Regions from separate parts of the Bradyrhizobium sp. SZCCHNR1002 genome, predicted to be linked through region 1. Evidence: riboswitches for the same ligand, from Rfam matches in the RefSeq annotation. Region 1 holds a riboswitch; the other holds the start of a gene.
What was found. Region 1 has a riboswitch for S-adenosylmethionine ahead of QX108_RS23055 (O-succinylhomoserine sulfhydrylase). Riboswitches for the same ligand answer to the same signal wherever they lie in the genome.
Positions count from the first base shown of each region.

Region 2: it holds a riboswitch for S-adenosylmethionine, as region 1 does, so the genes downstream of both, QX108_RS29100 (homoserine O-acetyltransferase) here and QX108_RS23055 (O-succinylhomoserine sulfhydrylase) in region 1, are expected to answer to the same signal.

Region 1 is NZ_JAUHIS010000005.1:77,963-93,748, reverse strand. Features, by position in the region: gene QX108_RS23115 (LacI family DNA-binding transcriptional regulator) at 343-1,341, shown strand; gene QX108_RS23110 (hypothetical protein) at 1,569-1,907, shown strand; gene QX108_RS23105 (SMP-30/gluconolactonase/LRE family protein) at 1,938-2,843, shown strand; gene QX108_RS23100 (hypothetical protein) at 2,821-3,126, opposite strand; gene QX108_RS23095 (SDR family oxidoreductase) at 3,157-3,912, opposite strand; tRNA gene QX108_RS23090 (tRNA-Gly) at 4,104-4,177, opposite strand; gene QX108_RS23085 (methylated-DNA--[protein]-cysteine S-methyltransferase) at 4,436-5,008, shown strand; gene QX108_RS23080 (AraC family transcriptional regulator) at 5,077-5,916, shown strand; gene QX108_RS23075 (VOC family protein) at 5,969-6,328, shown strand; gene QX108_RS23070 (SRPBCC family protein) at 6,339-6,740, shown strand; gene QX108_RS23065 (MATE family efflux transporter) at 6,745-8,214, opposite strand; gene QX108_RS23060 (2'-deoxycytidine 5'-triphosphate deaminase) at 8,339-9,445, opposite strand; SAM riboswitch at 9,558-9,637, shown strand; gene QX108_RS23055 (O-succinylhomoserine sulfhydrylase) at 9,714-10,952, shown strand; gene QX108_RS23050 (SGNH/GDSL hydrolase family protein) at 11,172-12,350, opposite strand; gene QX108_RS23045 (SGNH/GDSL hydrolase family protein) at 12,365-13,123, opposite strand; gene QX108_RS23040 (OpgC domain-containing protein) at 13,123-14,475, opposite strand; gene apaG (Co2+/Mg2+ efflux protein ApaG) at 14,803-15,198, shown strand.
Region 2 is NZ_JAUHIS010000007.1:352,790-368,575, forward strand. Features, by position in the region: gene QX108_RS29035 (LLM class flavin-dependent oxidoreductase) at 1-44, opposite strand, end outside; gene QX108_RS29040 (LysR family transcriptional regulator) at 501-1,370, shown strand; gene QX108_RS29045 (response regulator) at 2,341-2,721, opposite strand; gene QX108_RS29050 (MJ0042-type zinc finger domain-containing protein) at 2,776-3,633, opposite strand; gene ftsE (cell division ATP-binding protein FtsE) at 3,848-4,507, shown strand; gene QX108_RS29060 (cell division protein FtsX) at 4,500-5,468, shown strand; gene QX108_RS29065 (YdcF family protein) at 5,724-6,437, shown strand; gene QX108_RS29070 (lysophospholipid acyltransferase family protein) at 6,450-7,217, shown strand; gene QX108_RS29075 (gamma-glutamylcyclotransferase) at 7,224-7,814, opposite strand; gene QX108_RS29080 (DUF2125 domain-containing protein) at 7,923-9,107, shown strand; gene QX108_RS29085 (prephenate/arogenate dehydrogenase family protein) at 9,110-10,045, opposite strand; gene hisC (histidinol-phosphate transaminase) at 10,042-11,139, opposite strand; gene QX108_RS29095 (chorismate mutase) at 11,182-12,015, opposite strand; SAM riboswitch at 12,215-12,294, shown strand; gene QX108_RS29100 (homoserine O-acetyltransferase) at 12,386-13,600, shown strand; gene metW (methionine biosynthesis protein MetW) at 13,604-14,266, shown strand; partial or broken gene QX108_RS29110 (GIY-YIG nuclease family protein) at 14,550-14,840, shown strand; gene QX108_RS29115 (secondary thiamine-phosphate synthase enzyme YjbQ) at 15,563-15,786, shown strand, end outside.

The sequences.
Region 1 (15,786 bases):
CGCCGCGAGAGGGCGATGACGCATGCCCACACGGACGTTCTTTCAGGTGCTTCTCGCTCGTCATGACGTTCGGGAGCCGTTGCTGCATTCTCCGCCGTCGTCGCGGCGAAGCCGGTGGCGTTGGGTCCCTTCGTCGCAAAGACGACCGCGGAATGTGACGAGGGATCGCCCCCTTCGTCGGCAGCGAATTCACCTGATTGTTATCGATATCATAAGCAGGGTATCCTTCTGCATCCGCCAGCTCCGGGCCGCCCGCCCCGGCGACGCGCAGCCAAGAGAAGACCGCATGAGATGAAGTCGACACGGCCGACTGCCCGAGCGCTGCCGAAGCGGCCCGCGACCATGGCGGAGGTGGCGGCGCGGGCCGGCGTGTCGGCGATGACCGTCTCCCGCGCCCTGAAGAGCGACGGCGCCGTCTCCGAGGAGACGCGGCGCAAGATCCTTTCGGCCGTCGACGAGCTCGGCTACGTGCTCGATCTTTCGGCTGGAGCGCTGTCCTCGAAACGTACCGGCTTCGTCGCCGTCCTGGTGCCTTCGATCAACAACTCCAACTTCTCCGACACCGCCCGCGGCATCACCGAGGTCATCGAAGGCCGGGGACTGCAGATGCTGCTCGGTTACACCGACTACGACATCGAGAAGGAGGAGCAACTCGTCCAGGCGATGCTGACCCGCCGTCCCGACGGGATCATCGTCACAGACGGGCGGCATACACCGAAGGCGCGGCGGATGCTGCGATCCGCCGGCATCCCCGTCGTGGAGACCTGGGATCTGCCGGCCGATCCGATCGATCACGTCGTCGGCTTCTCCAACGCCGAGGCCTCGCGTGCCCTGGTCCACCGGCTGTATCAGAAGGGCTATCGCAACATCGGCTTCATTGGTGGCGCCAGCCGGCGCGACACCCGCGGCGCCGACCGCCGGCTCGGCTACACCAGGGCAGTCGAGGAGCTCGGCCTGCCGGTCGGCCGCACCATCTCGTTCGGCAATCCGCCGATCTCGATGGAGCAAGGCGGCCAGGCGCTCGTGCACCTGATCCAGCAATGGCCCGATGTCGACGCCGCCGTCTGCGTCTCCGATCTCTCCGCCTTCGGCGCGATCATGGAGTGCCACCGCCGCAGCTGGGCCGTGCCCGGCCGGATCGCGATCGCCGGCTTCGGCGATTTCGAGGTGTCGCGCTGCGCCTGGCCACGCATCACCACCGTCGCCGTGGATTGCCGCAATATCGGGCGCGAGGCCGGTCGCATTCTGCTGGACGCACTCGACGCCGTGCAGCACGCGCACCCGCCGGCGCCGGCGACCCTGATCGTCCCGTTCGAGGTGATCGAGCGCGAAAGCACATGACGCCGCATCGCTTGACGGCTCGTCCTAGGAAGACTCGATGCTATCGACAACAAGATCGATGAGAGGAGCACCAACATCAAACCCTCCCGGTGAGGAGCGCCGCTGGCGGCGTGTCTCGAACCATGAAGCCCCGAACGAGGCGAAAGTGATCGCCCTGCTCTCACTCCCTCGCCGGCCCGCGAACGGCCGGCCACCGAGCCCTTTCTGACACTGAGGAGCGAATGCCGATGTACATCCGTTGCGCTTTCTTCAATGGCCGCGTGAAGCCCGGACGCGAAGCCGAGTTCACTGCCTATGTCCGCGAGAAGCTGGTGCCGCTATGGACGCGCTTTCCCGGCGCCCAGGAGGTCCGCGTGCTGCGCCAGGAGGATAGCGATAGCGATGCCCAGCGCTATGAGATGGTGCTGGCGATCCGCTATCCTTCGCACGCGGCGATCGAGCAGGCGCTGGCGTCGCCGGTGCGCGCGGAGAGCCGCGAGGTGACGGAAGGGCTGATGGAGATGTTCGAGGGCTCGATCTTCCACACCGTCTTCAGGGCCGACGATTTTCCGCTGCCGACCGACTGACCGCATCATCGCCGCCGGAGACCTTGCGCCATGACCACCTACGACATTCGCGACCCGCGCTTCAGCGCCCTGATCATCGGCCACGCCAAGCTGGAGAAGCTGTGGACCGGCTGCCGCTGGGCCGAGGGCCCGGTCTATGTTCCCGCGGCGAAATCGCTGCTGTGGTCTGACATCCCCAACGACCGCCTGATGCGATTCGACGAGACCGACGGCTCGGTCTCGGTATTCGAGACGCCTTGCGGCTATCACAATGGCCATACGCGCGACGCGCTCGGCCGCGTCATCGCCTGCGAGCATGGCGGCCGACGCATTTCGCGACTGGAGCACGACGGCACATGGGTCGGCTTGGTCGATCGTTTCGAGGGCAAGCGCTTCAACTCGCCGAACGACGCCGTGGTGAAGTCGGACGGCACGATCTGGTTCTCCGACCCGACCTACGGCATCGACAGCGCCTATGAGGGCCACGCGGCGCCGAGCGAGATCGGCGCGAGCCACGTCTATCGCTTCGATCCGGCCACCGGCGCAGTCGCAGCGGTCGTCACCGACATGGTGAAGCCGAACGGCCTTGCGTTCTCTGCCGACGAGCGCCTGCTCTACGTCGCCGACACCGGCGCGACCCACGTGCCGGATTGGCCCGCGGTCATCCGCGTCTACGCGGTCGCCGCGAGCGGAAGGACCGTCGGCGAAGGCCGTGTGTTCGCCACCTCGCCCGCCGGCTTGTTTGACGGCTTCCGCATCGACCGCAGCGGAAACATCTGGACCTCGACCGGCGATGCCATTGCCATCTACGCGCCCGATGGCACCTTGATCGGGCGCATCCCGGTGCCCGAGATCGTCTCCAACGTCACCTTCGGCGGGCCGAAGCGCAACCGGCTCTACATCACCGCGCAAACCTCACTCTACGCGATCTTCGTCAACGCCCATGGAATCGACTGAGACCACACGACCGCTCCGGCGCGCCGACCATGCACGTCAACTGACCGGTCGCAGCCTTGGGCGTGCCGACCGAAAGCGGACGATCAATCGAGCCCAGCACGACGGCGGCGGCAGCATCTGCCGCCGACATCGCGCCGAGCGCAACGAGCGACGCGACCTTGGCCGCATCGAGATCGAACGCGACAAGGCCTGTTGCGGCCTGAGCGGGCCGGGCACCAATCGCGCCGGCCATCGCGTCAGTGCCGATCGACGCGACGACACGACTCGCGTCGACACGCGGCAAGCGCTGCGCTGGATGGCGCGACGGCCGGCCTCAGAGCGAGGCGGTGATGCCGCCATCGACATAGAGCACGTGGCCATTGACGAAGGACGATGCCGGCGAGGCCAGGAAGATGCAGGCGCCGACGAGTTCCTCGACCTTGCCCCAGCGCCCCGCTGGCGTGCGCTTCTCGAGCCAGGCCGAGAAGGCCGGATCAGCAACCAGTGCAGCGTTGAGCGGCGTATCGAAATAGCCGGGCGCGATGGCGTTGACCTGCAGGCCGTGCTTGGCCCAGTCCGTCGCCATTCCCTTCGTGAGGTTTCCGACCGCGCCCTTGGTCGCCGTGTACGGTGCGATCGACGGACGCGCGAGCGACGTCTGCACCGAGGCGATGTTGATGATTTTGCCGCCGTGCCGTCCGATCATGTGGCGCGCACAGGCTTGGCCGACGTTGAACACCGAGGCGATGTTGGTCTGCAGCAGGCGCTGGAACGCCTCCTCGGGGAAATCCTCCAGCGGCGCCCGATGCTGCATGCCGGCATTGTTGACGAGAATGTCGATCGGGCCGACCTCGGCTTCGAAGCGATCGACCGCCGCACGCACGGCGGCGTGATCGGTCACGTCGAAAGCGAGAATGCGCGCGCTTGGAATGTCGCGAGCAGCAGCGGCGAGCTTGGCCTCGTCGCGGCCGTTGAGCACGATTTCGGCGCCGGCTTGAGCAAGACCCCGCGCAAGCGCAAGACCAATGCCTTGCGAAGATCCGGTCACGAGAGCGCGACGCCCCGCCAGATCGAACAAGTCGACCGCCACTCCGCTTTCTCCGCCTGCTACGTTGAACCCGCCGGGCAAGACTATGTTATCGATAACAAATGCTGTCAACGCCACGGCTTCTGGCTTCGTCCCGCAACGCGACGAGGGTCGTCGCGTTGCTCGCAAGCGCACGCACCCATCTCGTCGAGATGGCGATCTCTTGTGATCGTTAGGGGTGATCGCTATGAGGCTGGAGCGGGCGAAGGGAATCGAACCCTCGTATGCAGCTTGGGAAGCTGCCGTTCTACCATTGAACTACGCCCGCATGGGTCAATGCTTAACCGAGCCGCAGCGTTTCGCCAAGCGGCTTGTCACTCTGCGGATCGTCGCGGAGCCTGCCGTCGGACCCGTCTCGCGTGCTGCACCGCATGGCGCCGCGCAGATCGAGACGGCGCTTGACAACCATGACCCAAATCAGGGCAAACCCGCCCCGGTCGTGCCGCGCTGTTAACAAACTGTTAACAAAATTGATGCGGTCGACCGCGGCAGTGCTATGGTTGTGGTGTGGGGTTGGGGTGGCGTCATGGGGCGTGGGTATACGATCTTTGATACGGCCCTCGGCCGTTGCGGCATCACGTGGAGCGATGCCGGGATCACCGGTGTGCAGCTGCCGGAAGCACGGGAAATCGAGACCCGGCGGCGGTTGTTCCGCCAGTTTCCGGAAGCACGGGAGCAGCGCCCGTGTTCGAACACTGAACTCGCCATTGAGGGCATTTCCGCCATGCTGCGCGGCCGGGATGTCGACTTCTCGGACGTAGCGCTCGATCTCAGCGGCGTACTGCCGTTCAACCAGCGCGTCTACGAACGCATCCGCGCCATTCCGCGCGGCGAGACGCGCAGCGCTGACGAGCTCGCAATCGAGCTTCACGTCGCCGGAGCGCTGAACTCGATTGCGCAGGCCCTGACGAAGAATGCGTTCGTCCTGATCGTGCCGTGCCACCGCGTGCGCGACCTCGGCAGCAGCCACGACAAGCCGTCACCCAACAGCGGGGTCATCTCCAAGCGGCGGCTGCTGTCGCTCGAAGGCGCACGGCCGCTTGCAGGCCTGACCTTGTTCGACGCTCTGCTCACCGTCGACCGGGCCCGCGCCTCATGAGCGTCAAGTCCTCGAAATTTCTCACACCCAACCCTCGTCTTTCACGCGCGATGCCCTAGATTGCCAGGATGACCGCGACCATCCTGTTCGAAAGTCGAGACGTCACCGTATCTGAATTCCGCTGTGCGGCGGCTCCGGGTGAGCGTTCCTACGCCGAGCAATATACCGGCTACTCGCTGTCCTACGTGCGCAAGGGCAGCTTCGGCTGCCATCACCGCGGCCGCTTCTTCGAGCTGGTCACCGGCTCACTGCTGGTCGGACATCCCGGCGACGAGTACATGTGCACGCATGACCACGTCTGCGGCGACGAGTGCCTGTCGTTCTTTTTCGATGAAGCCATCATTGACGAGATCGGCGGCGACAAGCGGACCTGGCAGACCGGCGCCACGCCGCCGCTCCCGGAGCTGATGGTGCTCGGCGAGCTCGCCTTGGCCGGGGCCGACCGCGAGCGCACGCATGGACTTGACGAGATCGGTCATCTCATCGCCGGCCGCTTCGTAGCCACCGTCACCGGACGAGAGGAGCGGCCGCCACAACCGAGCCTGCGGGATCGCCGGCGCGCGGTCGAGAGCGCGTTGTGGATCGACGAGAATTCGGAGCGCGACATCGACCTGGCGGATGCGGCCCGTGAGGCCGGTGTCAGCCCGTTCCACTTCTTGCGACTGTTTGCGGCGACGATCGGCGTGACACCGCATCAATATCTGATCCGGGCACGTTTGCGGCGCGCCGCCCGGCGCCTCAGCGAGGAGGACGCGCCGGTTACGGACATCGCCTATGATACGGGTTTCGCGGACCTGTCGAACTTCACCCGCACCTTCACGCGCGCCGCCGGCGTGTCGCCATCGAAATTCCGCAAGGCTTCGCGCGGCGAGCGCAAGATTCTCCAAGAGCGGATCGGCCGCCACTGATGAGATGATCTCAGCGCGTGCAACAGCTGCATGCCCAGCATGGAGATCATCGATGTACGATCATATCGGCCTCAAGGTTGGCAATCTCGACGCCAGCATCCGCTTCTATACTGCCGCACTGGCGCCGCTCGGACACATCCTCTGTTCGAAGGACGAAGTCTCCGCAGGGATCGGCCCCAAGGGCGAGCCGATGCTCTGGCTCTATCTCGACAAGGCCGCGGCCAACGCTGCAGCACATGTCGCGTTTCGCGCTTCCGATCACGCTGCCGTTGCCAGATTCCACAGCGAGGGACTGAAAGCCGGCGGCCGCGACAACGGCGGTGCCGGGCCGCGCACGGACTATAGTCCGACCTACTACGCCGCATTCCTGATCGATCCCGACGGCAACAACATCGAAGCCGTGTGCCCTTGAGGTGATCGTCATGGCATCGATTCAAAAGGAGATCCCGATCGCAGCCCCGGCGGCTGCCGTGTGGGACGCCGTACGCGATTTCGGCGCCGTTCATATCCGGCTGGCCCCCGGTTTCGTGACCGATACCCGACTCGACGGCGACGTCCGCATCGTCAGCTTCGCCAATGGGAGCGTGGTGCGCGAGCAATTGGTCGACTGCAACGATGAGCGCCGGCGCCTGGTCTATGCCATCAAGAATCAGCGCATCACCCAGCACAGCGCGTCGTTTCAGATCTTCCCGGAAGGCGAGGAACGCTGCCGAATGATCTGGACGACGGACGTGCTGCCGCACGAGATCGCGCCCTATATCGAGCAGCAGATGGAGCTCGGCGCGCGTGCGATGCAGGACACCTTGGGCAGGCAGCGCGTGTAGCAGCTCAGCCGAGGCGCGGCGGCGGCTGAGAGCCAGAGTTGCGGGCGGGCGCCAACGCGGCCGGGCGCAGCTCGATCGTGGCAGGCTTCGAACCCCAGCGGGTGAGCATGACGCTGGCGAGAGTCAGGCCGCCGAGGAGGACCATGGATGCCGCTGCCAGCAGGAAAAACTCGCCCTCGGTGGCGGCATGCTGCAGCAGATAGCTGCCGCCGGCGGCGATGAAGACGAGCCGCGCTGTCTGTGCCAGCACCGGCCCGATCACGCGCGCCGCGCCTTGCGAGGAGAAATACATCGAGATCGCCAAGCCGATGAAGGCATACATCGGCGCCGCGATTTGAAGATAATGCCGGCCGGCGCTGCGCGCGCTCTCATCCTGAGTGAAGATGTCGACCCAAACCTGCGGGGAGATCGCGATGCCGGTCGACAACACACCCATGGTGGTGAAGGAGACGAGACCCGCGGTCCAGGCAACGCGGCGGGCGCGCGCGATCTGCTCAGCACCGATTGCCATGCCCACCATCGGCACCGAGGCCATGCCGATCGAGAACCCGACGGTCGTCATCATGAATTCGAGGCGAGCGCCGATTCCGTAGCCGGCGAGCACGGCCGTGCCGAAGCCCGCGAGCATATGGGTGAAGATCGCGATCGACAGCACCGACTGCAGCGGCGAGAAGCAGGCGATCGCACCGACCTTGAGAATGTCGGCGAACATCGCACGGCTGATCTTGAGACCACGGAGCTTCGGCCTGACGCGAGCTCGCCCCGAGAACAGATACCAGCTCATGACCGAGATGCTGACGCTGAAGGCGAGCAGCGCGCCCGCCGCGACGCCGCGCATGCCGAGGCCAAGACCCAGGCTCAGCGTGCCACCCAGAACGATCTGCAACAGCGCCGAGCTGAGGATCATGAACGACGGCAGCTTCATGTTGCCGGTGCCGCGCAGGATGCCGGCCATGGAGTTCATCAGCCACGGCAGCACGGCGCCGCCGAAAAATATCTGCAGGTATGCGACGGCGTGGCTCAGCACCGCGCCGCGGCCGCCGAGCAGCTCCAGCAGAGCGGGACCGAACACCAGCATGCCGATCATGAAGGCTGCGCCGAACAGCAGGGCGATCAGCAGCGCATGCGAGGCCAGCGTTGAAGCGCGCTCAGTATCGCCGGCGCCGAGTGCTCGCGCGATCGCGGAGGCCACGCCGCCGCCCATGGCGCCACCGGACATCGTCATGGTGAGGATTACCAGCGGAAACACCAGCGCCATGGCCGCGAGCGCCTCGATGCCGAGCCGGCCGATATAGGACGTCTCGGCGATGACGACGCAGGTGCCCGCCGTATTCGCGATGATGTTGGGCCATGCCAGCGACAGCAAGGTGCGCAGGATGGGGCCGTCGACCAGCGCATTCCGCATCGGCTTCACGGCGATCGGCAAGGAACGCCCTTCGTCGACCGGACTGTCGGCCAAGCCGATCTCGGACATTTCAGCTCCCCGCTCGGCCGCGCGCGTCGCAGCCCCATTGGCTTTCGTTGAAGCCTTCCTAGCACACTGCCGGGGTACGCCCTGTGCGGCGGGCGCATTGGGGGTGCGCGGCAGACGCAGCCGGCTAGAGCCGGAAATGCTTGGACAGCTTGAGGCCCTGGGCCTGGTAGTTGGAGCCGATGCGGCTGCCATACATCGCGTTCGGCCTGGCCAGCATCTTCTCATAGACGAGGCGGCCGACGATCTGGCCGTGCTCGAGGATGAACGGCACCTCGCGCGAGCGCACCTCGAGCACGGCGCGCGAGCCCTGCCCGCCGGCGCCGGCATAGCCGAAGCCGGGATCGAAGAAGCCGGCATAGTGGACGCGGAATTCGCCGACCAGCGGATCGAACGGCACCATCTCCGCGGCGTAGTCCGGCGGCACCTGCACGGCTTCCTTGGAGGCCAGGATGTAGAACTCGCCGGGATCGAGGATGAGGCTGCCGTCGGGACGCGCCTTGATCGGCTCCCAGAACTCCTCCACCGGATAGCCGGCCCGGCGGTCGACATCGACCACGCCCGTGTGGCGCTTGGCGCGATAGCCGACATAGCCGTTGGCGTTCGCCCCGGAGAGATCGACGGACAGCGCCACGCCGCCGGCGAGATCCGCATCGTCGCGATCGACCAGCCGCTCGGCTTCGTGCAGCGCGATCAGCTCATCCTCCGACAAAACCGCATCGCGATAGCGGAAGCGGACTTGCGACAGGCGGGAGCCTTCGCGCAACAAGACGGGAAAGGTCTTCGGGCTGATCTCGGCATAGAGCGGGCCATGATAGCCGGCGCCGATCATGTCGAAGCGGCGGGTGCCGTCGGCGATCACGCGCGTGAACACGTCGAGCCGGCCGGTGGAGCTCTTGGGATTGGCGGCAGCGACGATGTCCTTCGGCAGCGCCAGGCTCTCCAGCAGCGGCACGATGTAGACGCAGTTGGTCTCCAGCACTGCGCCGTCGGCGAGCGCGAACTCGTGGAGCTTCAGCTCGTCGATGCGTTCGGCGACGGTCGAGCCGGGGCCGGGCAGAAAGCTCGCGCGCACGCGGTAGGCAACGTCGCCGAGGCGGAGGTCGAGGCTCGCCGGCTGGATCTGACTCTCGACGAAGTCGTATTCGGGAATGATCAGGCCGGCCTCCGCCATCGCCACGATCATGCGGTCGGGCAGGATGCCATGGGCGTCGGCGGGAAGCGAGAACGGCAAGACCTGATCCTTTGCAGGCGCCGGAACGGCGGCTATGCGAGCCTATATAGGGTCTTTTGACCGGTTATCCGATGGCTGGCTTGACGGAAAGGCCGTGTGGGACTAAGAGCACGACTTATCCCGTGGTGATTTGAGCCGGCCGGCTTGCAGCCACGTTAAATAAGTCGCTAAACAGGCCGGGGACGATTGTGATCCCGGCCGTGAGGAGTTTTCCCAGGCCGGTTTTTTTGTGCCCATCGCCGACAGCGGTGGTCACGATGGAGGTCACATGTCCAATTCTCCTGCGTCCAATTCTCCTGCGTCGAAGTCCCCCGCGAAGGCCCCGGCGTCGTTCGCTCAGTATCGTCCCGAAACCCGGCTGGTGCATTCCGGCGGCCTGCGTTCCGAATTCGGCGAGACCGCCGAGGCGCTCTACCTCACCCAAGGTTTCGTCTACGCCACTGCCGAGGAGTGCGAGGCGCGCTTCAAGGGCGAGGACCCCGGTTTCATCTATTCGCGCTTCTCCAACCCGACCACGGCGATGTTCGAGCGCCGCATGATCGAACTCGAAGGCGCCGAAGCCTGCCGCTCGGCCGCGACCGGCATGGCCGCCGTGACCACCGCGATCCTCGCGCCCTTGCGGGCCGGCGACCACGTCGTCGCGGCCAAGGCGCTGTTCGGCTCCTGTCGCTACGTCGTCGAGGACCTGCTGCCGCGCTACGGCATCGAGTCCACCCTCGTCGACGGGCTCGATCTCGACCAGTGGCAGAAGGCGGTCAGGCCGAACACCAAGTCGTTCTTCCTGGAGAGCCCGACCAATCCGACGCTCGACGTGATGGACATCCCGGCGATCGCCGAGATCGCGCATGCGCATGGCGCGCGGCTGATCGTCGACAACGTGTTCGCGACGCCGATCTGGCAGAGCCCGCTGGCGCTGGGCGCCGATGTCGTCGTGTACTCCGCGACCAAGCACATCGACGGCCAGGGCCGCTGCCTCGGCGGCGTGATCCTGTCGTCGGAGGCGTTCATCGCCGAGCACATCCACAATTTCATGCGCCAGACCGGACCGTCGATCTCGCCGTTCAATGCCTGGGTGCTGCTGAAGGGTCTTGAGACGCTCGCGGTGCGTGTGCGCGCGCAGACCGACACGGCGGGCAAGGTGGCCGACTTCCTCGCCGCGCATCCGAAGATCTCGCGGCTGATCTATCCGGGCCGCGAGGACCATCCGCAGGCGGCGACCGTGCGCAAGCAGATGCGCGCCGGCTCGACCTTGGTCGGCTTCGAGGTCAAGGGCGGCAAGCCCGCGGCATTCCGCACGCTCAATGCGCTCAAGCTCGCACGGATCTCCAACAATCTCGGCGACTCCAAGACGCTGGTCACCCATCCCGCAACGACCACGCATCAGCGGCTGACGCCGGAGGCGCGCGCTGAGCTCGGGATCAGCGAGGGCTTCATCCGCTTTTCGGCTGGGCTCGAGCATGCGGATGATCTGATCGAGGATCTGGATGCGGCCCTGAAGGCCGCTTAGCGCCGTAGGGCAGTTGCATCTGACGATCGCAGCGATGCGCTCGTTCGTCTCACCATCGTCATGGCCGGGCTCGTCCCGGCCATCCACGTCGATCGGCACGCTGAGAACGACGTGGATGGCCGGGACGAGCCCGGGCATGACGGAGTAACTAACTGCGGGGATTTGTCGGTCGCGACAGCCCCGAGTTTTCATATGCGATAGCCCTGCCGCTCGCCCTCGTCACATCGGCCGATAGGTCAGCACTTCCGCCGGGGCGTTGACGCCGAGCTTCACCTGGCCGACGGAGCGGATGATGTCATCACCGAGCAGCTGGGCGAAGCAGGCATAGCCCCAGTCGCTCATGTGCAGGCCGTCCGAGATCACGAACTCGTTGATCGGGATCGCCTGTCGCTCGTGCCAGTCGCGCATCACCTCGAAGCGCGGGAAGATGCCGGCGTGATGCAGCTCGGCGATGCGGCCGAGCAGCTTGTTCATGCGGCTGGCATTCTCCGAACGCTCGTTGACCCTGGGCGAATATTGCAGATCGACCAGCACGACGTCGGACGCCGCCGCCTGGATCTTGGCGACACCGTCCTCGACCAGCCTGGCGGTCTCGGTCGGATCGAGGTCGCGCAGCACGGCGTTGGTCCCGACCTGCCAGATCACCAGATCCGGATGACGGTCGATCACCGACGTCTCCAGCCGCTTCATCATTTCCGGCGCATCCTCGCCGCCGACGCCGGCATTGATGACGCTGATGTCGGCCATCGGATATTGCCGGCGCAGCTGTGCGGCGAGCCGGTTGGGATAATTGTATTCGGGCGCGCTCGAGCCATAGCCCTGGGTCGACGACGAGCCGAACGCGACGATCACGACCGGCAGTCCCGACGCGAGCTTGTTGGCGACATGCGGCAGCGAGATGAAGTTCTTCTTCGCGACGCCTTTCGGCGGCAGGCACGGCACGCGGTTGAAGATGTCGGTGGCGGACTTCGCGACCTGCTTGACCTTGTCGATCGCCCGCTCGGTGATGCTGCGCGACTGAGGTGTCGCGGCCGCGACGGGCTGGACGGCCCCCAACGCCGCATTCGGAGGCGTCGCATTTGGAGCCGGCACGTTTGCCGCTGACGGCGCGGTCGGTGCTGCCTGTGATATCGCCGTCGGGGACTGACTGGCCGTGGTCGACGGATGCACGGCGGCGATCTGTCCGGTCCCCTGGCTGGCCGCCTGGGCGACCGTGATGTGGCCGATGGTCGGCCGGAGCTCCTTGATGGTCGACGCCTCTGCCTCGGGCGATGCTGCTGACGCGACGCTCTGTGCGTGCGCCAGATGCGGACCGATCGAGAGGGCAAGCACCACCGCAACAGCGGCGGACGGCATCTTCCATGTCCCAGATACGCGGCGACGACAATTGTAGGTCATGAACACGACGGATCCTAGTTCTGCTGCGCCGGCCCGATATGCGCTGCGTCGATGATGAACTTCGACAGCGCCCGGCCGAGACAGTCGTGAACCTGCTTGGCCAACTCGATCCCGTGCGTTGGATTGAACAGGTCGAAATCGCCCTGCTCGTTCCATTGCCGCATGATGGCGAAGCGGTCGAACAGCGGAATGTCGCGCTGCTGCGCCACGACACGCATGTTGTCGATGTAGGGCGGCACGGAGATCAGGGTCTCCGTCCGCGGGCTGTATTGCAGGTTCATCAAGATGACATCAGCCCCCGCGTTCTGCAGCGTCGCGACACCGTCATTGACCGCCTGACGAAACTCATCAGGATCGATGGACCGCATGGCGTCGACCGTGCCGGTTTGCCAGATGACTAAATTAGGCCTTTTTCCTTCCACCAGTTTAACAAGATTGCCAGCGGTTTCTTCGGCGGTCTTCTTCGGCTGCAGTTCGACGGCGAGGTTGACGGTGACCGCAGGGAGCTTGTCCTTCAGCGACGCCTGCAGCCGGGCGGGATAGGCATTGGCGTCGGAGGCGCTGAGGATCGCCGACGAGCGGCTTCCGACCACCAGAATGTTCAGCGTACGGCCGTTCTTGACGGCCTCTGCAACCTTCGGAAGCGGGCTCTCGGTGGTCAGCAGGTAGGCCGGCACCTCGCAGGTCTGCGGCGCATCTTCGGCGCGCGCCGCCGCCGCCAGCGAAACCGCCAGCGCTGCGATACCAAACCTTAACCACGAGACGGACTTCATCAGCCCCCTCCCGCCATGTCGGCGTTGCTGCGCGCACCCTTTCGCGCGGCACCCTTGTCGGCCTCACGCTTGTACCACGAAATCAGCGCTGCAACTCCCCACATGGCAAGGATGCCGCAGAGGCTGATCATGGCATGCATCATGGGGCCGCCGGACACTTCGGCAAGTACGAAGTGGCCTGCAAAGGCGAGAAATACGCCGAGACAGAAGATCTCCAGCGAGTGTTGCCCACAAACAATCAGCGGGCGCAGCCAGCGCGACTTCAGCAGCGGCCAATCCTTGCGCAGATAGTGCACCGTGAGTGCTGCAAGTGCGAGGAAATGAGCGAAACGCAACACGTCCAGGTCTGTCTTGTCGATCGGATACATCCATTGCTCGATTCGGCGCGGCATCAGGTGGCCGAGCTGCGGGATGTACCAGGTCAGCGTGACGCAGAACGCCGCGACCAGATAGGCGACGCAGAGGCCGAGCGTGATCGGTGAGTTGAGGATGCCCGACATGCGCCTGGCGCCGCCAAGCGCGCACCAGGCGCCGAATACGAACAGCAGCTGCCAGGCGAACGGATTGAAGGCCCAGAATCCGTTCGGATAGGCCGACAAATAGAGGTCGAACTCCCAGGTGACCGCGTAGAGAACGACCGACAGCGCGAGCGTCAGGTCGGGACGCCAGCGCATCAGCCACAGGATCAACGGCAGAAACAGCATCAGCACGATGTAGAGCGGCAGCACGTCCATGTTGACCGGGCGGAAGCGCAGGATCAGCGCCTGGACGATGGTCACGTCCGGCTGCTTCAGGAAATCCATGATCCCCATCTCTTCGGTGTAGAGCGGGTTCTCGAAGCTGGTCGCCACGTAGGAGATCTCGGCGAGGAAGATCGTGAACAGGAAGACGTGCGCGACGTAGATCTGCCAGACGCGGCGCAGGATGCGCGCGGTGGCCACGACGAAGCCGGCGTCCTGCATCGCCCGCCCGTAGACGAACGCGGCGGTGTAGCCGGAGATGAAGATGAAGATTTCGGTGGCGTCGGAGAAGCCGTAGTTGCGGATCGTGAACCAGGTCAGAATGTTCGGCGGCAGATGGTCGATGAAGATCAGCCACAGGGCCAGCCCGCGGAACAGATCGAGCCGCAACTCGCGCTCGCCGACCGCCGGGAAGGTGATCGCAGGCGCGGCCGTGGTGGCGGATGCAGCAGGCGCGGTGGGCGCGGCCGTGACGGCCGGCGTCGCGGCGATGGCCGATGCGGGCGCGACGTCCGGCGCAGGCGTGGTCGCGCCGGTCTCCGCAGCCGGCGCTGGCGCGGCTGTGGCTGCGGGGACGGATGGTCCGGCAAGGCGATCGGCAATCGACGTCATCAGTCACCACGTCAAGGCTGCCAGCCCGACAGGCCCGGCAGGAGAAATGTAGGGCTGCGCAGTTTTTGCGCAAGCGATGAAGGACTTATCAGCTGGGCCGTGCCCAGTTTTTCGACTTTGGCGGACGGCCGAGAACGACCGCGTGACGCATGACCGATCGAAAGCTGCCGAGGATGCTGCCAGCCGCAACCGCAAGCCGTCACACGGCGACCAGGGCGCGCAAGCGGATGGCAGAGTCCGCGATTCTGGTGCCATAATCCGGAACTGTGTTGAAAGCACGATGGCGTTACGATTGGTTCCGGGACAAGTTTCCGCTACAATACATCCATGTACCGCGCCGTGACTCGCCACATCGAAGTGACCGTCGAACCGAACTTCCTGCCGGAGAAGTCGTCGGTCGCCGATGGCCGTTGGTTCTGGTCGTATACGGTAGTGATCACCAATACCGGCGAGGAGACCGTGCAGCTGCGCAGCCGGCACTGGATCATCACAGACGGCGTCGGCCGGCAGCAGGAGGTCCGCGGCGAGGGCGTGGTCGGCGAGCAGCCGGTGCTCGCGCCCGGCGAGCGCTTCGAATACACCTCCGGCGTGCCGCTCACCACCGCCTCCGGCTTCATGTCCGGCTCCTATCAGATGGAAAGCGCCGGCGGCGAGCACTTCGACATCGCGGTGCCCGCGTTCTCGCTGGACAGCCCCGACGGTGGCAAGCGGGTGTTGAACTAGGTCGAGACCCGCCCCCGCTCGACCCACCCAGCCTCCGACGCCCTGCACGGTTCCCGGTTTCACGCTCGTCTCAGCTCGCACGCAGCCGACGACTCCACTGCTGTCGTCCCGGGCAAGCGTCCGGCAACGCGTAGCGTTGGCGGACGCGCAGACCCGGGATCCATAACCACAGGATTCAGTTTGTCGACGGCTGGAGCGGCGTTCTCGTCTCACCACTTAGCCCTGTGGTTCTGGGTCCCGGCGCGAGGCCGGGACGACACCGTTGATGTCGAGCCAGGCTGCCTTACCCTTGGCAGGGCGCGTGAGCTGAGAGTCCACGATCACGCCAAACATCATCGTTCTCGCCACGCCTTCGCGCCCGAGCTGTGTCCATTCGTCCGCCCTCTCGATCAGAGGGCGCAGGGAAGGCCGGGCCTCGGCTGAGGCCCGTGGCCCGCCTGCGGAAAAACATGCAGGCGGCAGGTACCACAGGTTCAGCCGGAACGACCCGGCCCTCCCTGCGCGACGGTTTTAGCGGCTGCTTCGCGTTCTCCCTGGTGCGCCGGGCTTTCTGGCCACCATCCCCATGCGAAGCTGGGCTTCAGCATG
Region 2 (15,786 bases), on a different contig from region 1:
CGCAGCCAGCCGCCATAGACGGGAAGCCAGATGCCGAACTCCATCACGCGACCTCGCATGCTGTGAAGGAGGCTCGCGGAGCACCATCATGGATCGGTGCCTCGTCGGCTTGTGTCGCAGAAGGTGCAGGCGGCATGTCCTCGCTGTCCTCGCTCGAAACCCTTCGTGCGAAGTAATTAGCAAGCGTCTTGCCAAATCGGGTCCCGCGCAGGCGTCGGACGTCGATGCTGAAAATAGCGGCGTGATTGATCGATAAAGCGTCCTGAAATGCCTGCAGTGAAAGCAGATCGGAACTACTTATTCATTCAGTTCATGCGCACTGAAGTGTATGAATGATGCGGCGCCGCTTTTGATGCTGGTCCCTGCGAGGATGAAACGAATTCATCGAAAGCCATGGGAGTGACTGGTTTGACGGCAGGCCGGCTCGGGAACCGGTTCGAATTTGTCCGTGGGAGCGCATTCGGCGACGCGCCGGATGTTGCCGAGGCCCAGGAGAGTCCATGACCTTCGAGCAAATGAGGATCTTCCTCGAAGCCGCTCATTTCGGCAGCTTCACCCATGCTGCCGAGCGGCTGGGCCTCACGCAGTCGGCGGTCAGCGTCTCGATCAAGAAGCTGGAGGAGAAGCTGGACGTTCCGCTGTTCGACCGCTCCGGGCGCCGGCTGATGCTGACCGAGGCCGGGCAGGTGCTGTTGAACGAGGCCGAGCGGATCCTGCGCGACGTCGAGCTGACGATGCGCCGTGTCGAAGGCCGGCGTCCCGTCTCGCCGTCGGCGCTGGTGGCTTGCACCCCCAGTGCCTACGACTTCTGGATGCCGCATCTTCTGGCGCGGGACCATGGTCCCGGCGCATCCGGTGTCGATCTCGTCCGGGGCAGCGTCAACGAGGTGGCGGCTTATGTCATGCGTGGAACGGCGGATGCGGGGGTGACCAGCGCGATGCCGAGCCACCCGCAGTTCCGCCAGGTCGCCGTGTTCGCCGACCGGCTGGTGCTATGCGCCCATCCCGAACGGGCACGGCACGTGCCGGCCGATATGAGCTGGAGGTCACTGGCCGCGCAGGCGCCCTTGTTGTGGGAGCACGGCGAGCTGACGCCGACGTTGACGGCGGCGCTCGTCTCCCACCGTGTCGAGCCCGAGCGTGTGGCGCATCCCGTCCTCAAGCTGTCGTCGAGCACGGCGGTGATCTCGGCGCTGCTCGGCGGCCACTACATCGGCTTCGTGTCGGACCGCGCCGCGCAGCCGTGGCTGATGTCGGGGCGGCTGGTGCGCATCGGCATGCTGGAGATTCCCGTGCGCTATTGGCTGTTCGGCCTGCGTGAGCACGATATCGACAGGTTCGTGGCGCTGTTCGGTGCGCGCGTGGAATAGCACCGGCTGCGTCCCCGCATGGAGCAAGGGCGACGACACGATTGCCCGACGGGCAATCTGCTCATGACAGCTCTGCGCGAACTGCCCGTCGAGCCAGTTTGCCGCACCTTGCAGGCTTGTGTCGTCGGGCAAATCAGGACGATGTTTCCGCGCATCCCGTCTCACTCGGAAGGGGCGTTGCGCGCGATCGTCACGACACGCGAGGCGGGGATGCGATGGCCGCGAGAGCTCGCAGCATGTCCTTTCGGACGTGCGGACGAACGGGCGCTTGCGGACGGTCAAGTCGCGTCGTCCTGGCCTCCCGACGCTGAGGTCAAGTCTGCGCCGCTGCTGATGCACGGCGTGGATGACGGTGGCCAACAAGCCGGCGCACCGGGGAGACCGCGAAGCAGCCGTAAGCCCATCGCGCAGGGAATGCCGGATGATCGGCTGAACCTGTGGTACCTGCCGCCTGCATTTTCTTTCGCAGGCGGGCCATGGGTGAGGCCTTCACCCGGCATTCCCTGCGCCCTCCGACCTTGAGGAGGGTGACGATGATCAGCACAACTCGGGCATCACGTGCCGCGGGATCGCGATCTCATATCTACGAGATGACATTGAGGACATGAGATGCCTGCCCCGGCGTCATTGCGAGCGCAGCGAAGCAATCCAGACTGTCACCGCGGACGGATTCTGGATTGCTTCGCTGCGCTCGCAATGACGGATGAGAGAGGTGAGGCACCCTCGACGATCATTGGCAAGGCGCGAGCGTTGGTGAGACTCTCATCTGGCGCGCCACCCCCGCCGTCGTCCCGGCGAACGCCGGGACCCAGAACCCCAGGGAGGCGTGATGGCGCACGATGGAGGACCAGCTTTCGTATCTCAACGGCCGCCGGTGTCTGTGGGGCCCGGCGTTCACCGGGAGGACAGCGGGGACTGTCGCAAGTGCGGGGAATGCAGCTATCCGTTGATCGCCACCGCGGCGGCGGCCCTACGCCTTGGCCGGCTTCGACGCCAGCGCATCGGCGACCGCGGTGCGGATGTCGGCGACCGAGAACGGCTTGGTGATCACGTCATGGGCGATCGCGCTGAGATTCGACGCCCGTTCGCGCTGATGCGCAAAGCCGGTCATCAGCAGAATGGTCAAATCGGGAAAGTCGCGCGCCGCCGACAGCGCCAGCGCGATGCCGTCCATGATGGGCATCTGGATGTCGGTGAGCAGCAGGTCGAAGGCGCCGTTCTCGCGGGTGAGGATGTCGAGCGCCTCGGCGCCGTCCTGCGCGGTCACGATGTCATGCCCATCCATCGCAATGGCGCGCGCGACCAGCGTCCGCATCGAATCTTCGTCGTCTGCGATCAGGACGCGCGACATGTCGTTTCGTCTCCGTCTCGTGGGCCCCGCGGGCGACCCACGAGACCGGAATCATCATGCACTGCCGGCGGCCAGGTCGCGCCGGTTGAAGAACCGTATATCGATATTGCGGCCTTCGGGAGGGGGCGAGGCCAGCCGCGACTTGAAGGTCGTGCGCTCCCCCGGCTTGAGCGCCGTCTGCTCGAGCAGCGTATTCCAGGCATAGATCTCCGTGCCCTGCGCGTCACGTACGCTGAAGCGCAGCCGGGGCAGGTCGACCGCCTTCTTGGTGACGCTGACGATGGTGCCTTCGATCACCAGCACCGGTTTGCCGTCGACGGTTTCGGTCGCCACCTTCACGTCCTTGAAGGACAGGCCGCGCAGGTTCACCTCGAGCCCGGCCAGCTTGTAGAACGAGGCCGTCTGCGGCAGCAGGCGGACGACGTCGCCGCGCCACACCACGAGCGCGATCGAGAGTGCCGCCATCGCCGCGGTCAGCGCCGGCAGGTTGAATACCTTCTTGCCGGGGAAGTCCGGCAAGGACGGGAGCTTGATCGATTTGCGGAGGCCTGCGAGGCGCGCGAGCTTGCCCCGCGGTGCCGGCTGATCGCCATCGGCCGCGGCGTCCTCGGAATCCTCGGTGACGGCATCCTCAGGCCATCCGGCGGCAATGGACGGGCTTTCCACCTCGGGGGGCTGCTCGTCGGTGTCCTCCCGGGCGAGGGCTTCCCATTCGTCGGCGGCATCCCGCGGCGCCGGGGTCGCGCCGGCCTCGGCCATCGCCGGGATCGGGGCCGGAGCCTCGACCGCATCCTCGGGACGCGCCAGCCAGACCTCCTTGCAACGGGAACAGCGTACGCTGCGGCCGGCCATACCCAGAGTTGCCAGATCGATGGCATAAGACGTCGCACAATGGGGGCAAACGATGAACATCGCGCCTTTTCTCCAACGGCCATTGCCGCTTTGTTTCCGACAGTTCGTGCTACAAGGACCGCCATGTCGACGAACTTCGGAACTCAATCGCGCCATTGGTACATGGCAACCATTAACGAACCGGAAACCATAACGGGCGCTCAATCGGGTCATCGTACCGCTGAGCTTGGAGCGTGCGGGCTTGCCGTGCACGCGGTCGAACGGAGCTGAGGCTTTGGTTCGGTTCGAAAATGTTGGGCTGCGCTATGGACTGGGGCCGGAGATCCTCCGCGACCTCAGCTTCCAGATTCCGGCCCATTCCTTTCAGTTTCTGACCGGCCCGTCGGGTGCCGGCAAGACCTCGCTGCTGAAGCTGTTGTTCCTGTCGCTGCGGCCGACGCGCGGGCTGGTCAACCTGTTCGGCTACGACATCTCGCTGCTGAGCAAGGAGGAGATCGCCGACCTGCGCAAGCGCATCGGCATCGTGCTGCAGGACTTTCGCCTGCTCGACCACATGACGACCTATGAGAACGTGGCGCTGCCGTTTCGCGTCATGGGGCGGGATGAATCGAGCTACCGCAAGGAGGTCATCGACCTCCTGAAATGGGTCGGCTTGGGCGAGCGCATGGATGCGCTGCCGCCGATCCTGTCGGGCGGTGAGAAGCAGCGCGCCGCGATCGCGCGCGCCGTGATCTCGCGTCCGCAGCTCCTGCTCGCCGACGAGCCGACCGGCAACGTCGATCCGACGCTCGGGCGCCGGCTGCTGCGGCTGTTCATCGAGCTGAACCGCTCGGGCACGGCGGTGATCATCGCAACCCATGACATCACGCTGATGGACCAGTACGAGGCCCGCCGGCTGGTGCTGCACCAGGGACGATTGCACATCTATGAGTAGCGTGGACGATCGCGGCCTCTTGGTCGATCTCGGCGAGGACCGCCCGCAACTGCCGGCGCAGGCGCGCATCGTGTCGCCGATCGTGCCACGGGCCTCGATTGCAGGCCGCGCGCTGGTCGCCGTGGTGGCGATCATGACCTTCCTGGCGTCGATCACCACCGGCGCCGTGCTGCTGGTCAGCGAGTCCGCGGCCGAGTGGCAGTCGGAGGTCGCCAGCGAGATCACGGTCCAGGTGCGTCCCAAGACCGGCCGCGATATCGAGCGTGACATTGCTCTCGTGACGGAGGCGATGCGGGGGCAATCCGGCATCGTCGAGGTCCGGCCCTTCACCAAGGAGGAATCGAGCAAGCTGCTGGAGCCGTGGCTCGGCAGCGGCCTGTCGTTCGAGGAGCTGCCGGTGCCGCGCGTGATCATCGCGCGGGTGCAGCCCGGAACCAGCTTCGATCTCAACGCGTTGCGCAATCGCGTGACCCAGGTGGCGCCGAGCGCCAGCGTCGACGATCATCGTGCCTGGATCGAGCGCATGCGCTCGATGACCGGCGCGACCTTGTTCGCGGGCTTCGGCATTCTCGTGCTGGTGATCGTGGCCACCATCATCTCGGTGTCGTTCGCGACCCGCGGTGCCATGGCCGCGAACCGGCCGATCGTCGAGGTCCTGCATTTCGTCGGCGCCGGCGACCGCTACATTGCCAATCATTTCCTGCGCCACTTTCTCCAGCTCGGGCTGGAGGGCGGCGTGATCGGCGGCGGGCTGGCAATGCTCGGCTTCGGGTTCTCGGAGTCGATCGCCAGCTGGTTCTCCGGGACGCCGGTCGGCGATCAGTTCGCGGCGCTGCTCGGCACCTTCTCGCTCCGGCCGCTTGGTTATGTGGCGATTGCGTTACAGGCCGTGGTCATCGCCGCGGTGACCGGCTGGGCCGCCCGCCGGACCCTGTTCGCGACCCTGGCGAGCATCGACTGATGGCAGCTTCTGTCGCAAGCCGCCTCAGTGTGGATTTCACTCGGCCCGAAAACCGCCTAGAATCGTCCGCGCCGGGATGAGGCAAGATGGGGTGAGCTGGGTCACGAACACGGTTGAGGGCGCGCGACAGGATCGGCGGCGAGCGAACGTGATCGGGATGCCGGCGAAACCCGCCTGCGCTCCCGGACTTGAACGACGGGATTGCGCGACGGCATGGCGCCGCGCGCGGGCAGGCAAGGAATCGCCAAGCGCAGCATGGGGTCTGAGACCGACGATAGCAGCCGCAAGCTGCCGCTCCTCGTGGTGGTGGGCCGGACGTTCGCGGGCGTCGTGGCCATGCTCGCGGTCGGCTTCTTCGTCGCGGCCGTCGGCTTCATCGGTTTTCTGTCGCAGCTGCGCGGCGCCGAGATCAAGCCCGAGCGCAAGGCCGACGGCATCGTGGTCCTGACGGGAGGCTCCTCGCGGGTGTCGGATGCGGTCGAGCTGCTGGCCGGCGGCTATGGCCGCAGACTGCTGATTTCCGGGGTCCACCCCACCAACGAGGCCAGCGATATCACCCGCTCGCTGCCGGAGGCGCGATCGTTCATCAATTGCTGCGTCGATCTGGATTATTCCGCCATCAACACCCGCAGCAACGCGGCCCAGACGCGGCGCTGGGCGGCCGAACGGGGGTTCAAGTCGCTGGTCGTCGTGACGTCGAACTATCACATGCCGCGGGCCATCGTGGAGCTGTCGCATGCGATGCCGAGCATGGATCTCATTCCCTATGCCGTCGTCGGCGAGAAATGGCGGGATGAGCCGTGGTGGACCAGCGGACCGACCCTTCGCCTGCTGCTGTCCGAATATGTCAAATACGTTGCCGCCGAGGCCCGGCTGCGGCTCGCCGACCTCGGCATCGATCTGGTGCCCGAGAGCGAGCTGCCGACCGGCTCGGTGTCGCGCCGGCCGGCGACGGCGCAAGCCAATTGAACTGGGTTTCTGATGGTCTCGATCTTCCTGCGCTCGCTCCTGTTCAACATCCTGTTCTACCCGAACTTCGTGTTCTGGCTGCTGGTCGCGCTGCCGACCCTGGCGATGTCGCGAAAGGCGCTGCTGCGCGTCGCGAACTGGTGGGCGCAGAGCAACATTCTGTTGATGCGCGCCATCTGCAACATCCGCGTCGAATATCGCGGCGCCGAGAAGATCCCCAAGGGACCGCTGATCGTCGCCGCCAAGCACCAGTCGATGTGGGAGACGATCTCGCTGCTGCATTTCTTCGACCAGCCGTTCTTCGTGCTCAAGCGCGAGCTGCTGCGCATCCCGCTGTTCGGGCAGTACCTGGTCAAGGCGAACATGGTCGCGATCGACCGCAGCTCGGGCGCGCGCGCCTTGAAGCAGGTGATGCGGAGGGCGGCCGAGGAGGTGAAGCACGGTCGCCAGTTCCTGATCTTTCCGGAGGGAACGCGGCGCTCGCCCGGCGCGCCGCCGGACTACAAGGCCGGCGTCGGCGCGATCTATGTCGATTGCGGCGTGCCCTGTCTGCCGGTCGCGCTCAATTCGGGTCTGTTCTGGCCGCGCCGCACGTTCCTGCGCTATCCCGGGACCCTGGTGGTGGAGTTTCTCGATCCCCTGCCGCCGGGCCTGTCGCGGCATGAATTCATGGTTCGCGTCGAGAGCGTCATCGAGGATGCAACCAACCGTCTCGTGGCGGCCGGGCAGGCGGAGCAGGCCCAGCTGTTCGGCCGCGTGCCGGCAGAGGCGAAAGCCTGAAGCTCGCTATGCCTGATGTCCTGAGGCCGGGTGAAGCGAGTGACCGTCGTCGTGCAGCATCATCGCGAGCCGATGCAGCTGCGTGTCGCGAAATCCCTGCGCCTCGATCGCCTTCACCGTCGCGAGCACGTAGTCGCGGTTGGCGCCGGACTGGCCGTGACCCTGCCGCACATGGCGCAGCTGCTCCTGCGGCGACAGCCGGCCGGCATATTGCACATGGCCGCGATCGACCACATACACCAGCGCGCTCACCCGCTCGCGCGCGTCGTTCTCCAGCCACACCGATCGGGTCACCTCGCGATACACCGAGGTCACCTGCTCGCGCGCGCGCAGATACGCAATCGTCTCGTCGCGCTTGTTTTCGGCCACACGAAACGCAATGCCGCGACACGCGCCGCCGCGATCGAGACCGAGCACGAGGCCCGGCTTCTCCGGTGTTCCGCGATGGACGAAGGAATAGACGCACAGCGCGCGATGCTCGCCGATCAGGCGTGCGGGCACCTGCTCGACAAAGTCGAAGCCGGGGCGCCACATCAGCGAGCCATAGCCGAACACCCAGAGATCGCCGTGGGGAAGGTCGCGTGGGGAGAGGGTCATTGCGGACATGGCAGCGGAAGCCTAAGTGTGATGCTCGCGAATTGTTAACTTATGTACACAATCCGTGATCGCGGAATCGCCAAAATTGCTGCCCAAAGGGTGTCCTGCATGTCTCGTTTGCCACAAGCGCGCCGCAGGCGCCCGCTCTGGGGGCTGTTCCTTGCCCCCGCCCTGCTCCTGATCGCCGGCGTGGCGTGGAGCGCCTTCTGGTTCTTCGCCGCTTCGCAGGTCGATGTCCAGGCCGACGCTTGGCGCGCGCGCGAGGCGAAGTCGGGCCGCGTCTATGATTGCGCGAAGCGGTCCGTCGCCGGTTTCCCGTTCCGGCTCGAGGTCCGCTGCGCCGACCCGAGCGTCGCCTTGTTCTCGCAGGCGGCCGGCACGCCGCTGATGAATGCCAAGCTCGACGAGATTCTGGTCGTCGCCCAGGTGTGGGACCCGCAGCGGATCATTGCGGAGTTCAAGGGACCGGCAACCATCGCTGATGGGCGCGGGCCGGCGTCCTATGCCGTCAATTGGAGCGTGGGGCAGGCCAGCGTTCGTGGCCTCCCCGGGCCGCCGCAGCGGGCCGATCTCGTGTTCGAGCAACCGACCGTCGACCGCATTGAGGGGGCCGCCGCCGTGCCCGCCGCGCGGGCCGATCACGCCGAATTGCACGGCCGGCTCGCCGAGGGCACGCCGTCCGACCACCCGGTGCTGGAGACGTCGCTGCAGATCGCGGGCGGCAGCATCCAGGGTGCCCATCCGCTGCTCGCCGAGCCGTTCAATGCCGATATCCAGGGCCGGGTCACGGGGCTGAAGGATTTCCGCCCCAAACCCTGGCCGGAGCGGTTTCGCGAGATCCAGGCGGCCGGCGGTCATGTCGAGATCGTCCAGGCGCGCATCCAGCAGGGCGAACTGCTCGCCGTGGCCGCAGGCACGCTGACCCTTACCGCCAACGGCAATATCGACGGCGAGGTGCAGATGACGGTGGCTGGAATTGAAAAGGTCATCCCGGCGCTCGGCCTCGACAAGATGCTCGAGAACGGCGTGCCGCAGGCGACGCTGGATCGCGTCGCGCCCGGCGTGAAGTCGCAGGACGTCAGCAATCTGATCGGGGCGCTCGACCGCGCCATTCCCGGCCTCGGCAAGGTGGTCAAGCAGAACGCCAATGTCGGTGTCGCCGCCGGGATCAATGCGCTCGGCAAGGAGGCCACGCTGGAGGGCCGCAAGGCGCGGACCTTCCCGTTGCGCTTCTCCGACGGGGCGGTGGTGCTCGGTCCGTTCAAGGTCGCCCGCGTCCCTCCGCTGTTCTGATCTCAGGGCTTCTTGAGCTGCGGCAGCGGCCGGCCGAAATCCGGCGCCGCCGAATCCTGGCCGATGTCGACGATGCCGCGGCGGATCGCGCGGGTGCGGGTGAAGTGATCGAACAGCGCCTCGCCGTCGCCTCGCCGGATCGCCCGCGTCAGCTTCGACAGGTCCTCGGTGAAGGTGCCGAGCATGTCGAGCACGGCGTCCTTGTTGCTCAGGAAGATGTCGCGCCACATCGTCGGATCTGACGCGGCGATGCGGGTGAAATCGCGGAAGCCGCCGGCGGAGAACTTGATCACCTCGGACTCCGTCACCTGCGCCAGCTCATCCGCTGTGCCGACGATGGTGTAGGCGATCAGATGCGGCAGATGGCTGGTGATCGCGAGCACGCGGTCGTGATGATCCGGCGTCATGATCTCGACCTTGGCGCCGAGTGCAGCCCAGAACGCGCGAAGACGATCGATCGCGCCGGCATCGACGCCGTCCGGCGGCGTCAGGATGCACCAGCGGTTGATGAACAGCTCGGCAAAGCCGGAGTCGGGGCCCGAATTCTCGGTGCCCGCCACCGGATGCGCCGGCACGAAGTGCACATTCGCTGGCAGATGCGGGGCCATGTCGCGGACGATGGCGCCCTTCACCGAGCCGACGTCGGAAACGACGGCGCCGGGCTTCAGATGCGGCGCGATCTCTGCCGCGACCGGGCCGCAGGCGCCGACGGGAATGCAGAGGATGACGAGATCGGCGTCCTTCACGGCGTCCGCATTGCTAGCGACGACGCGGTCGACGAGTCCGAGCTCGGCGACGCGGGCGCGGGTCTTCTCCGAACGCGCCGTGGTGATGATCTCGCCCGCCACGCCCTGCAGCCTGGCCGCACGTGCGATCGAGCCGCCGATCAGGCCGAAGCCGATCAGCGCGACGCGTTCGAACCGTCCGGCGACGCTCACCTCGCCCCCATGAAATCGCTGAGAGCCTCGATCACGAGACGGTTGGCTTCCTCGGTGCCGATCGTCATGCGCAGCGCGTTCGGCAGCTTGTAGTTGGCGAGCGCGCGCAGCACGAGGCCGCGGCGGGTCAGGAACTCGTCCGCCTCCACCGCGGTCTTGCCGTTCTCGGCCGGGAAGTGGATCAGGATGAAGTTGGTGACGCTCGGCGTCACCTTGAGCCCGAGCTTGCCGATCTCCTCGGTGAGCAGGTTGCGCCACGTTTCCGTGTGCGTCTTCGACATCTGCTGATGCGCGGTGTCCTCGATCGCCGCGACGGCTGCGAGCATCGCCGGCGAGGAGACGTTGAAGGGCCCGCGAATACGGTTGATGGCGTCGACGATGTGCGCCGGGCCGAACATCCAGCCGACGCGAAGCGCGGCGAGGCCGTGGATCTTGGAAAAGGTGTGCGTGACCACGGTGTTCTCGGTCGTCGCGACCAGCTCGATGCCGAACTCATAGTCGTTGCGCGAGACGTAGTCGGCATAGGCGGCGTCGAGCACCAGCACGACGTGCGAGGGCAGGCCGGCACGCAGCCGCTTGACCTCGTCGAACGGGATATAGGTGCCGGTCGGGTTGTTGGGGTTGGCGAGCCACACCAGCTTGGTGCGCGGCGTCACCGCGGCGAGGATCGCGTCGACGTCGGTGCGATACTCCTTTTCGGCGGCGACCACGCTCTTGGCGCCGCAGGCCATGGTCGCGATCGGATAGACCAGAAAGCCGTGCGTGGTCGAGATCGCCTCGTCGCCCTGGCCCAGGAAGGTGTGGGCCAGCAGGTTGAGGATCTCGTCGGAGCCGGCGCCGCAGACGATGCGGTCGGGGTCGAGGCCGTAGGTGCGACCGATGGCCTCGCGCAGCACCCGCGAGGTGCCTTCAGGATAATCCTCGAGATGGCCGGCCGCGCTCTTGAAGGCCTCGATCGCCTTGGGCGACGGACCGAATGGGGTCTCGTTGGCCGACAGCTTGAAGACCTTGCGGCCGGGCTCCGGCTTCGGGCTCTTGCCGGGCGTGTAGGGCGCAATATCGAGGATGCCGGGGTTCGGCACGGGACGGGACATCGTCAACTCCGGAGAATGTCTTGGGAGGGGCGCAAGGCGGCCTCAGCTGGGAACCGTATAGCGTTTCGCGTGGCCGCCGACGAGGGCTGCGGAGCGTACCGAGGCGCCTGCCGCGATCAGGGCTGCCTTGATTTTTTCGAGGTTCGCGGGCGCCTCGATCGACACCAGCAGCGCAGCGCCGTCGAAAGCGGTATCGGGCACCGCGATGACGTCGGCGAGCGGCGACAGCGCCCGCGACACCTGGGCGTTCCAGCCGGACACGCGGATGCTCCAGGTCTCGACCTCCAGCACCAGCGCATCGTCGGCGACACGCGACACTGCGAACACCGGCAGCGCCGCTGGATGGTCGGCGCGCTCGATGAACGGCAGCCGCGCAATGATCTTCGGTGCGCCCACGGGCTCCAGCGTGATCCACCACGGCGTATGGCCCGAGGTCGTCGAGACCAGCGCCAGATCGCCCTTCGAGCGCGCCACCGCCTCGACCGCGGCCTGGGCGCTGAAATGCGCGACATAAGGCACCACGAAGCCGAAATGGAACCGGGCTGAATCGCGCATTGCGGATTCGCCGACCGACACGTCGGCATGCACCGAGAACGGCGCCTGCACATAGGTGAAGGTCGAGACGATCACGCGCCAGATGCCCTCGACCGTGTCGAGCGGCAGGATGCCGCGATGCCGCTGCACCAGCCGGCGCATCATGTCGGCCTCGCGCGCCGGGCGGAACGCCGAGCCGACCTCCTGGGTCTTCTTGACCTTGATCAGCCGGTCGATGATGTCGGCCCGGTTCATCAGCAGGTGATGCACCTGCTCGTCGATCGCGTCGATCTCCTTGCGCAGGTCGGCGAGCGAGGGCGGGGCGGGCGGCGGGTTCGACATGGTCCGTGTCACTCTTCGCGAGGCCACGGGGAAACGCGCGGCCACAGGGAACGGATGCCGTTCTCTCCGATGCGGTGGGCGCGCGCAACAGCAAGTTTACCTTGTGCTGCCTAGGCTTGCCCCGACTGCAGCGGTGGGGCGCCCGAGCGGCGGTCAACCCCAGCTTGCCTTGACGAGGAGCGCCCGCGGGACTAGTTTCTGCTCGTTCCGTGGTCATTTGAGCCGGCCGGCTTGCAGCCACGTTAAAAAACTCGCTAAACAGGCCGGGGACGTTATCGATCCCGGCCGAACCCCAGTTCAGGCCGGGTTTTTCATGGCCTGATATGTCACGTGGTTCGGGAGCTCCGGCGGAATGGCCGGGGTGAGAGACATGACAGGCCTGACGCCGAAATCCACCTCCGCATTGCGCAGGGTTGCGCCGGAAGAGCGTTCGCACGAGGTCGACCATCCGAGCTCGCTGGTCGCGCAGTTCGGCGCCGACAAGCCGCTCAAGCTGGATTGCGGCGTCGACCTCGCGCCGTTCCAGATCGCCTACCAGACCTATGGCGAGCTCAACGCCGACAGATCGAACGCGGTGCTGATCTGCCACGCGCTGACCGGCGACCAGCATGTCGCCAACCGCCATCCGGTCACCGGCAAGCCCGGCTGGTGGGAGACCTTGGTCGGTCCGGGGCGGCCGCTCGATCCGGCGCGCTACTTCATCATCTGCTCCAACGTGATCGGCGGCTGCATGGGTTCGACCGGGCCGGCCTCGTTGAACCCGGCGACGGGCAAGGTGTGGGGCCTCGACTTCCCGATCATCACCATCCCCGACATGGTGCGGGCGCAGGCGATGCTGATCGATCATCTCGGCATCGACACCCTGTTCGCCGTGGTCGGCGGCTCGATGGGCGGCATGCAGGCGCTGCAATGGACGGTGGCCTATCCACACCGCGTGTTCGCGAATCTCGCGATCGCCTGCGCGACACGGCACTCGGCGCAGAACATCGCCTTCCATGAGCTCGGCCGCCAGGCCGTGATGGCCGATCCGGACTGGGATCACGGCCGCTATGCCGACAAGGCCACGCATCCGCATCGCGGCCTCGCGGTGGCGCGGATGGCCGCGCACATCACCTATCTGTCGGACGCCGCCCTGCATCGCAAGTTCGGCCGCCGCATGCAGGACCGCGAGCTGCCGACCTTTTCGTTCGACGCCGATTTCCAGGTCGAGAGCTATCTGCGCTACCAGGGCTCGTCCTTTGTCGAGCGCTTCGATGCCAACTCCTATCTCTATCTGACGCGCGCGATGGATTATTTCGACATCGCCGCGGATCATGACGGCGTGCTGGCTGCGGCGTTCCGCGGCATCCAGACCCGCTTCTGCGTGGTCTCGTTCACCAGCGACTGGCTGTTTCCGACCTCGGAATCGCGGGCGCTGGTGCATGCGCTCAACGCGTCCAGCGCGCGGGTGTCGTTCGCCGAGATCGAGACCGACCGGGGGCACGACGCGTTCCTGCTGGATGTGCCCGAGTTCTTCGAGATCGCCAGCGCGTTTCTCGATTCCGCGGGCAAGGCACGTGGCCTCAACGCCGCGAAGGGGAGCTGAGCCATGAGCCTGCAGGGTGTGCTGCCGCTGAACGGCTTTTCTGGTGGCGAGGTGCTGGCCTATCGGCCCGATCATCTGCTCGTGGCCGGCATGGTCGAGCGCGGCTCCAAGGTGCTCGACATCGGCTGCGGCGACGGCGACCTGCTGCAGCTCCTCGAGAGCCGGGGCATCGACGGCCGCGGCATCGAGCTGTCGCGCGAGGGCGTCAACCATTGCGTCGCCAAGGGGCTCGCGGTGGTGCAGGGCGACGCCGATACGGACCTCGTCGATTATCCGGACGACGCGTTCGACTACGTGATCCTGTCGCAGACCTTGCAGGCGACGCGGCAGCCCAAGGTCGTGCTGGAGAATCTGCTGCGCATCGGCCGCCGCGCCATCGTCACCTTCCCGAATTTCGGCTTCTGGCGGCTGCGCCTGCAACTGCTCGTCGGCGGCCACATGCCGCGCACGGACAATCTGCCCTTCACCTGGTACGACACGCCCAACATCCATTTCTGCACCATCAAGGACTTCGTGCAGCTCTGCGACGAGATCGGCGTCAAGATGGAGCGCGCGGTGGCGCTGGATAGTTACGGCCGTCCGCTGCGCGTCGCGATGCCCTGGTGGTTCTGGAACATGTTCGGCGAGCAGGGGGTGTTTTTGTTGAGCCGGGCGGAGAGGCGGTAGGGCTCGGACACTGCAGTCCCGGGCGCGCTGTCGGCGTTTGGCGCTCGCTCTCTCCACCGTCATGGCCGGGCTTGTCCCGGCCATCCACGTCGTCCGGCATGCTGAGAACCACGTGGATGCCCGGGACAAGCCCGGGCATGACGAGTAACCCAATAGCGATCCAGCATGGAGCGAGCGATGGTCATCGTCTCTCTCCGTCGTCATGGCCGGGACGGAGCCCGGGCATGACGAGCAAATCAGTTGGCATGTTGCTCGTGGCAATGTCTCGTCGTAGTATCTCGCAATGGCGGGTGGCTACGTGTATTTCATGACCAATCGTCCAAATGGCACGCTCGACGTCGGTGTGACCAGCGATCTTGTGCAACGCGTCTATCAGCATTGATGCGGCCTCTTTGATGGCTTTACCAAGCGATATGGCTTGAAGCGTCTCGTCTACTTCGAGGTCTTCGACGATATCCAGAGCGCGATCCAGCGCGAGCACAACATCAAGCATTGGTCGCGAGCGTGGAAAGTTGGGCTGATCGTTGCAAGCAACCCCGACTGGGACGATCTCTACGACACGATTGTAATGTAGATCGCGGATGCGGAGCGACGTGGATGGCCGGGACAAGCCCGGCCATGACGAGCTTGGAGTTGGCGGATTTCACTTTTCAAAGAGCGGTCAATGTGAGACGTGAGACGCCGATCCCGCAGCGCATCCGCGCCCGGGCTCTGCGTCAGTCATCGCCTCCGATAACGCAGAGGCGCAGGGAAGGCCGGATGCTGGCCGCACCCATGGCCCGCCTGCGAGAAAAAATGCAGGCGGCAGGTACCACAGGTACGAGCCGGAACACCCGGCCTTCCCTGCGCGATGGTTGTACGGCTGCTTCGCGTTCTCCCTGGTGCGCCGGGCTTTCTGGCCACCATCGTCGGCGACATTCATCGCCAACTTGATCCTAGCGTCGGAGGATCAGGACCGCGCGACTTGACCGTGCGCATCGAGATTGTTCGTCCGCGCGAGCGAACTCACGCGCAACCCGACACGCCCACCGCATCCCGCCTCAGCGTTCGTGACGACCGCGATACGCCCCTTGCTGTGAGGCGGGACGGCCGGAAATCTGCGCTTGATTTGCCCGACGGTGCAAGTGCGGACCATGCGACAAACTAACACGACGGGCAGTTTGTGCATGGCGCGCCTGCGGGAATTGCCCGTCGTGCATCGGCAGCAGGATCGAGGTCGTCGAGCGCTCGACGCTGCCGCCGCAAGTTTGGTAGAATTGGAGGGCAAATACGCCAACGCTGATGAGGTGCCCCGCCATGAAATCCTTCCGCAAGGAGCTGTGGTTCGACATCCCCGGCCGGCGCGCCTTCATCAACATCACGGGTGAGGTCGAAGCGGCGCTCAGGGAGAGCGGCGTGCGCGAAGGACTCGTCCTGGTCAACGCCATGCACATCACCGCATCGGTGTTCATCAATGACGATGAGAGCGGGCTGCATCACGACTACGAGCAGTGGCTGGAGAAGCTGGCGCCGCACGAGCC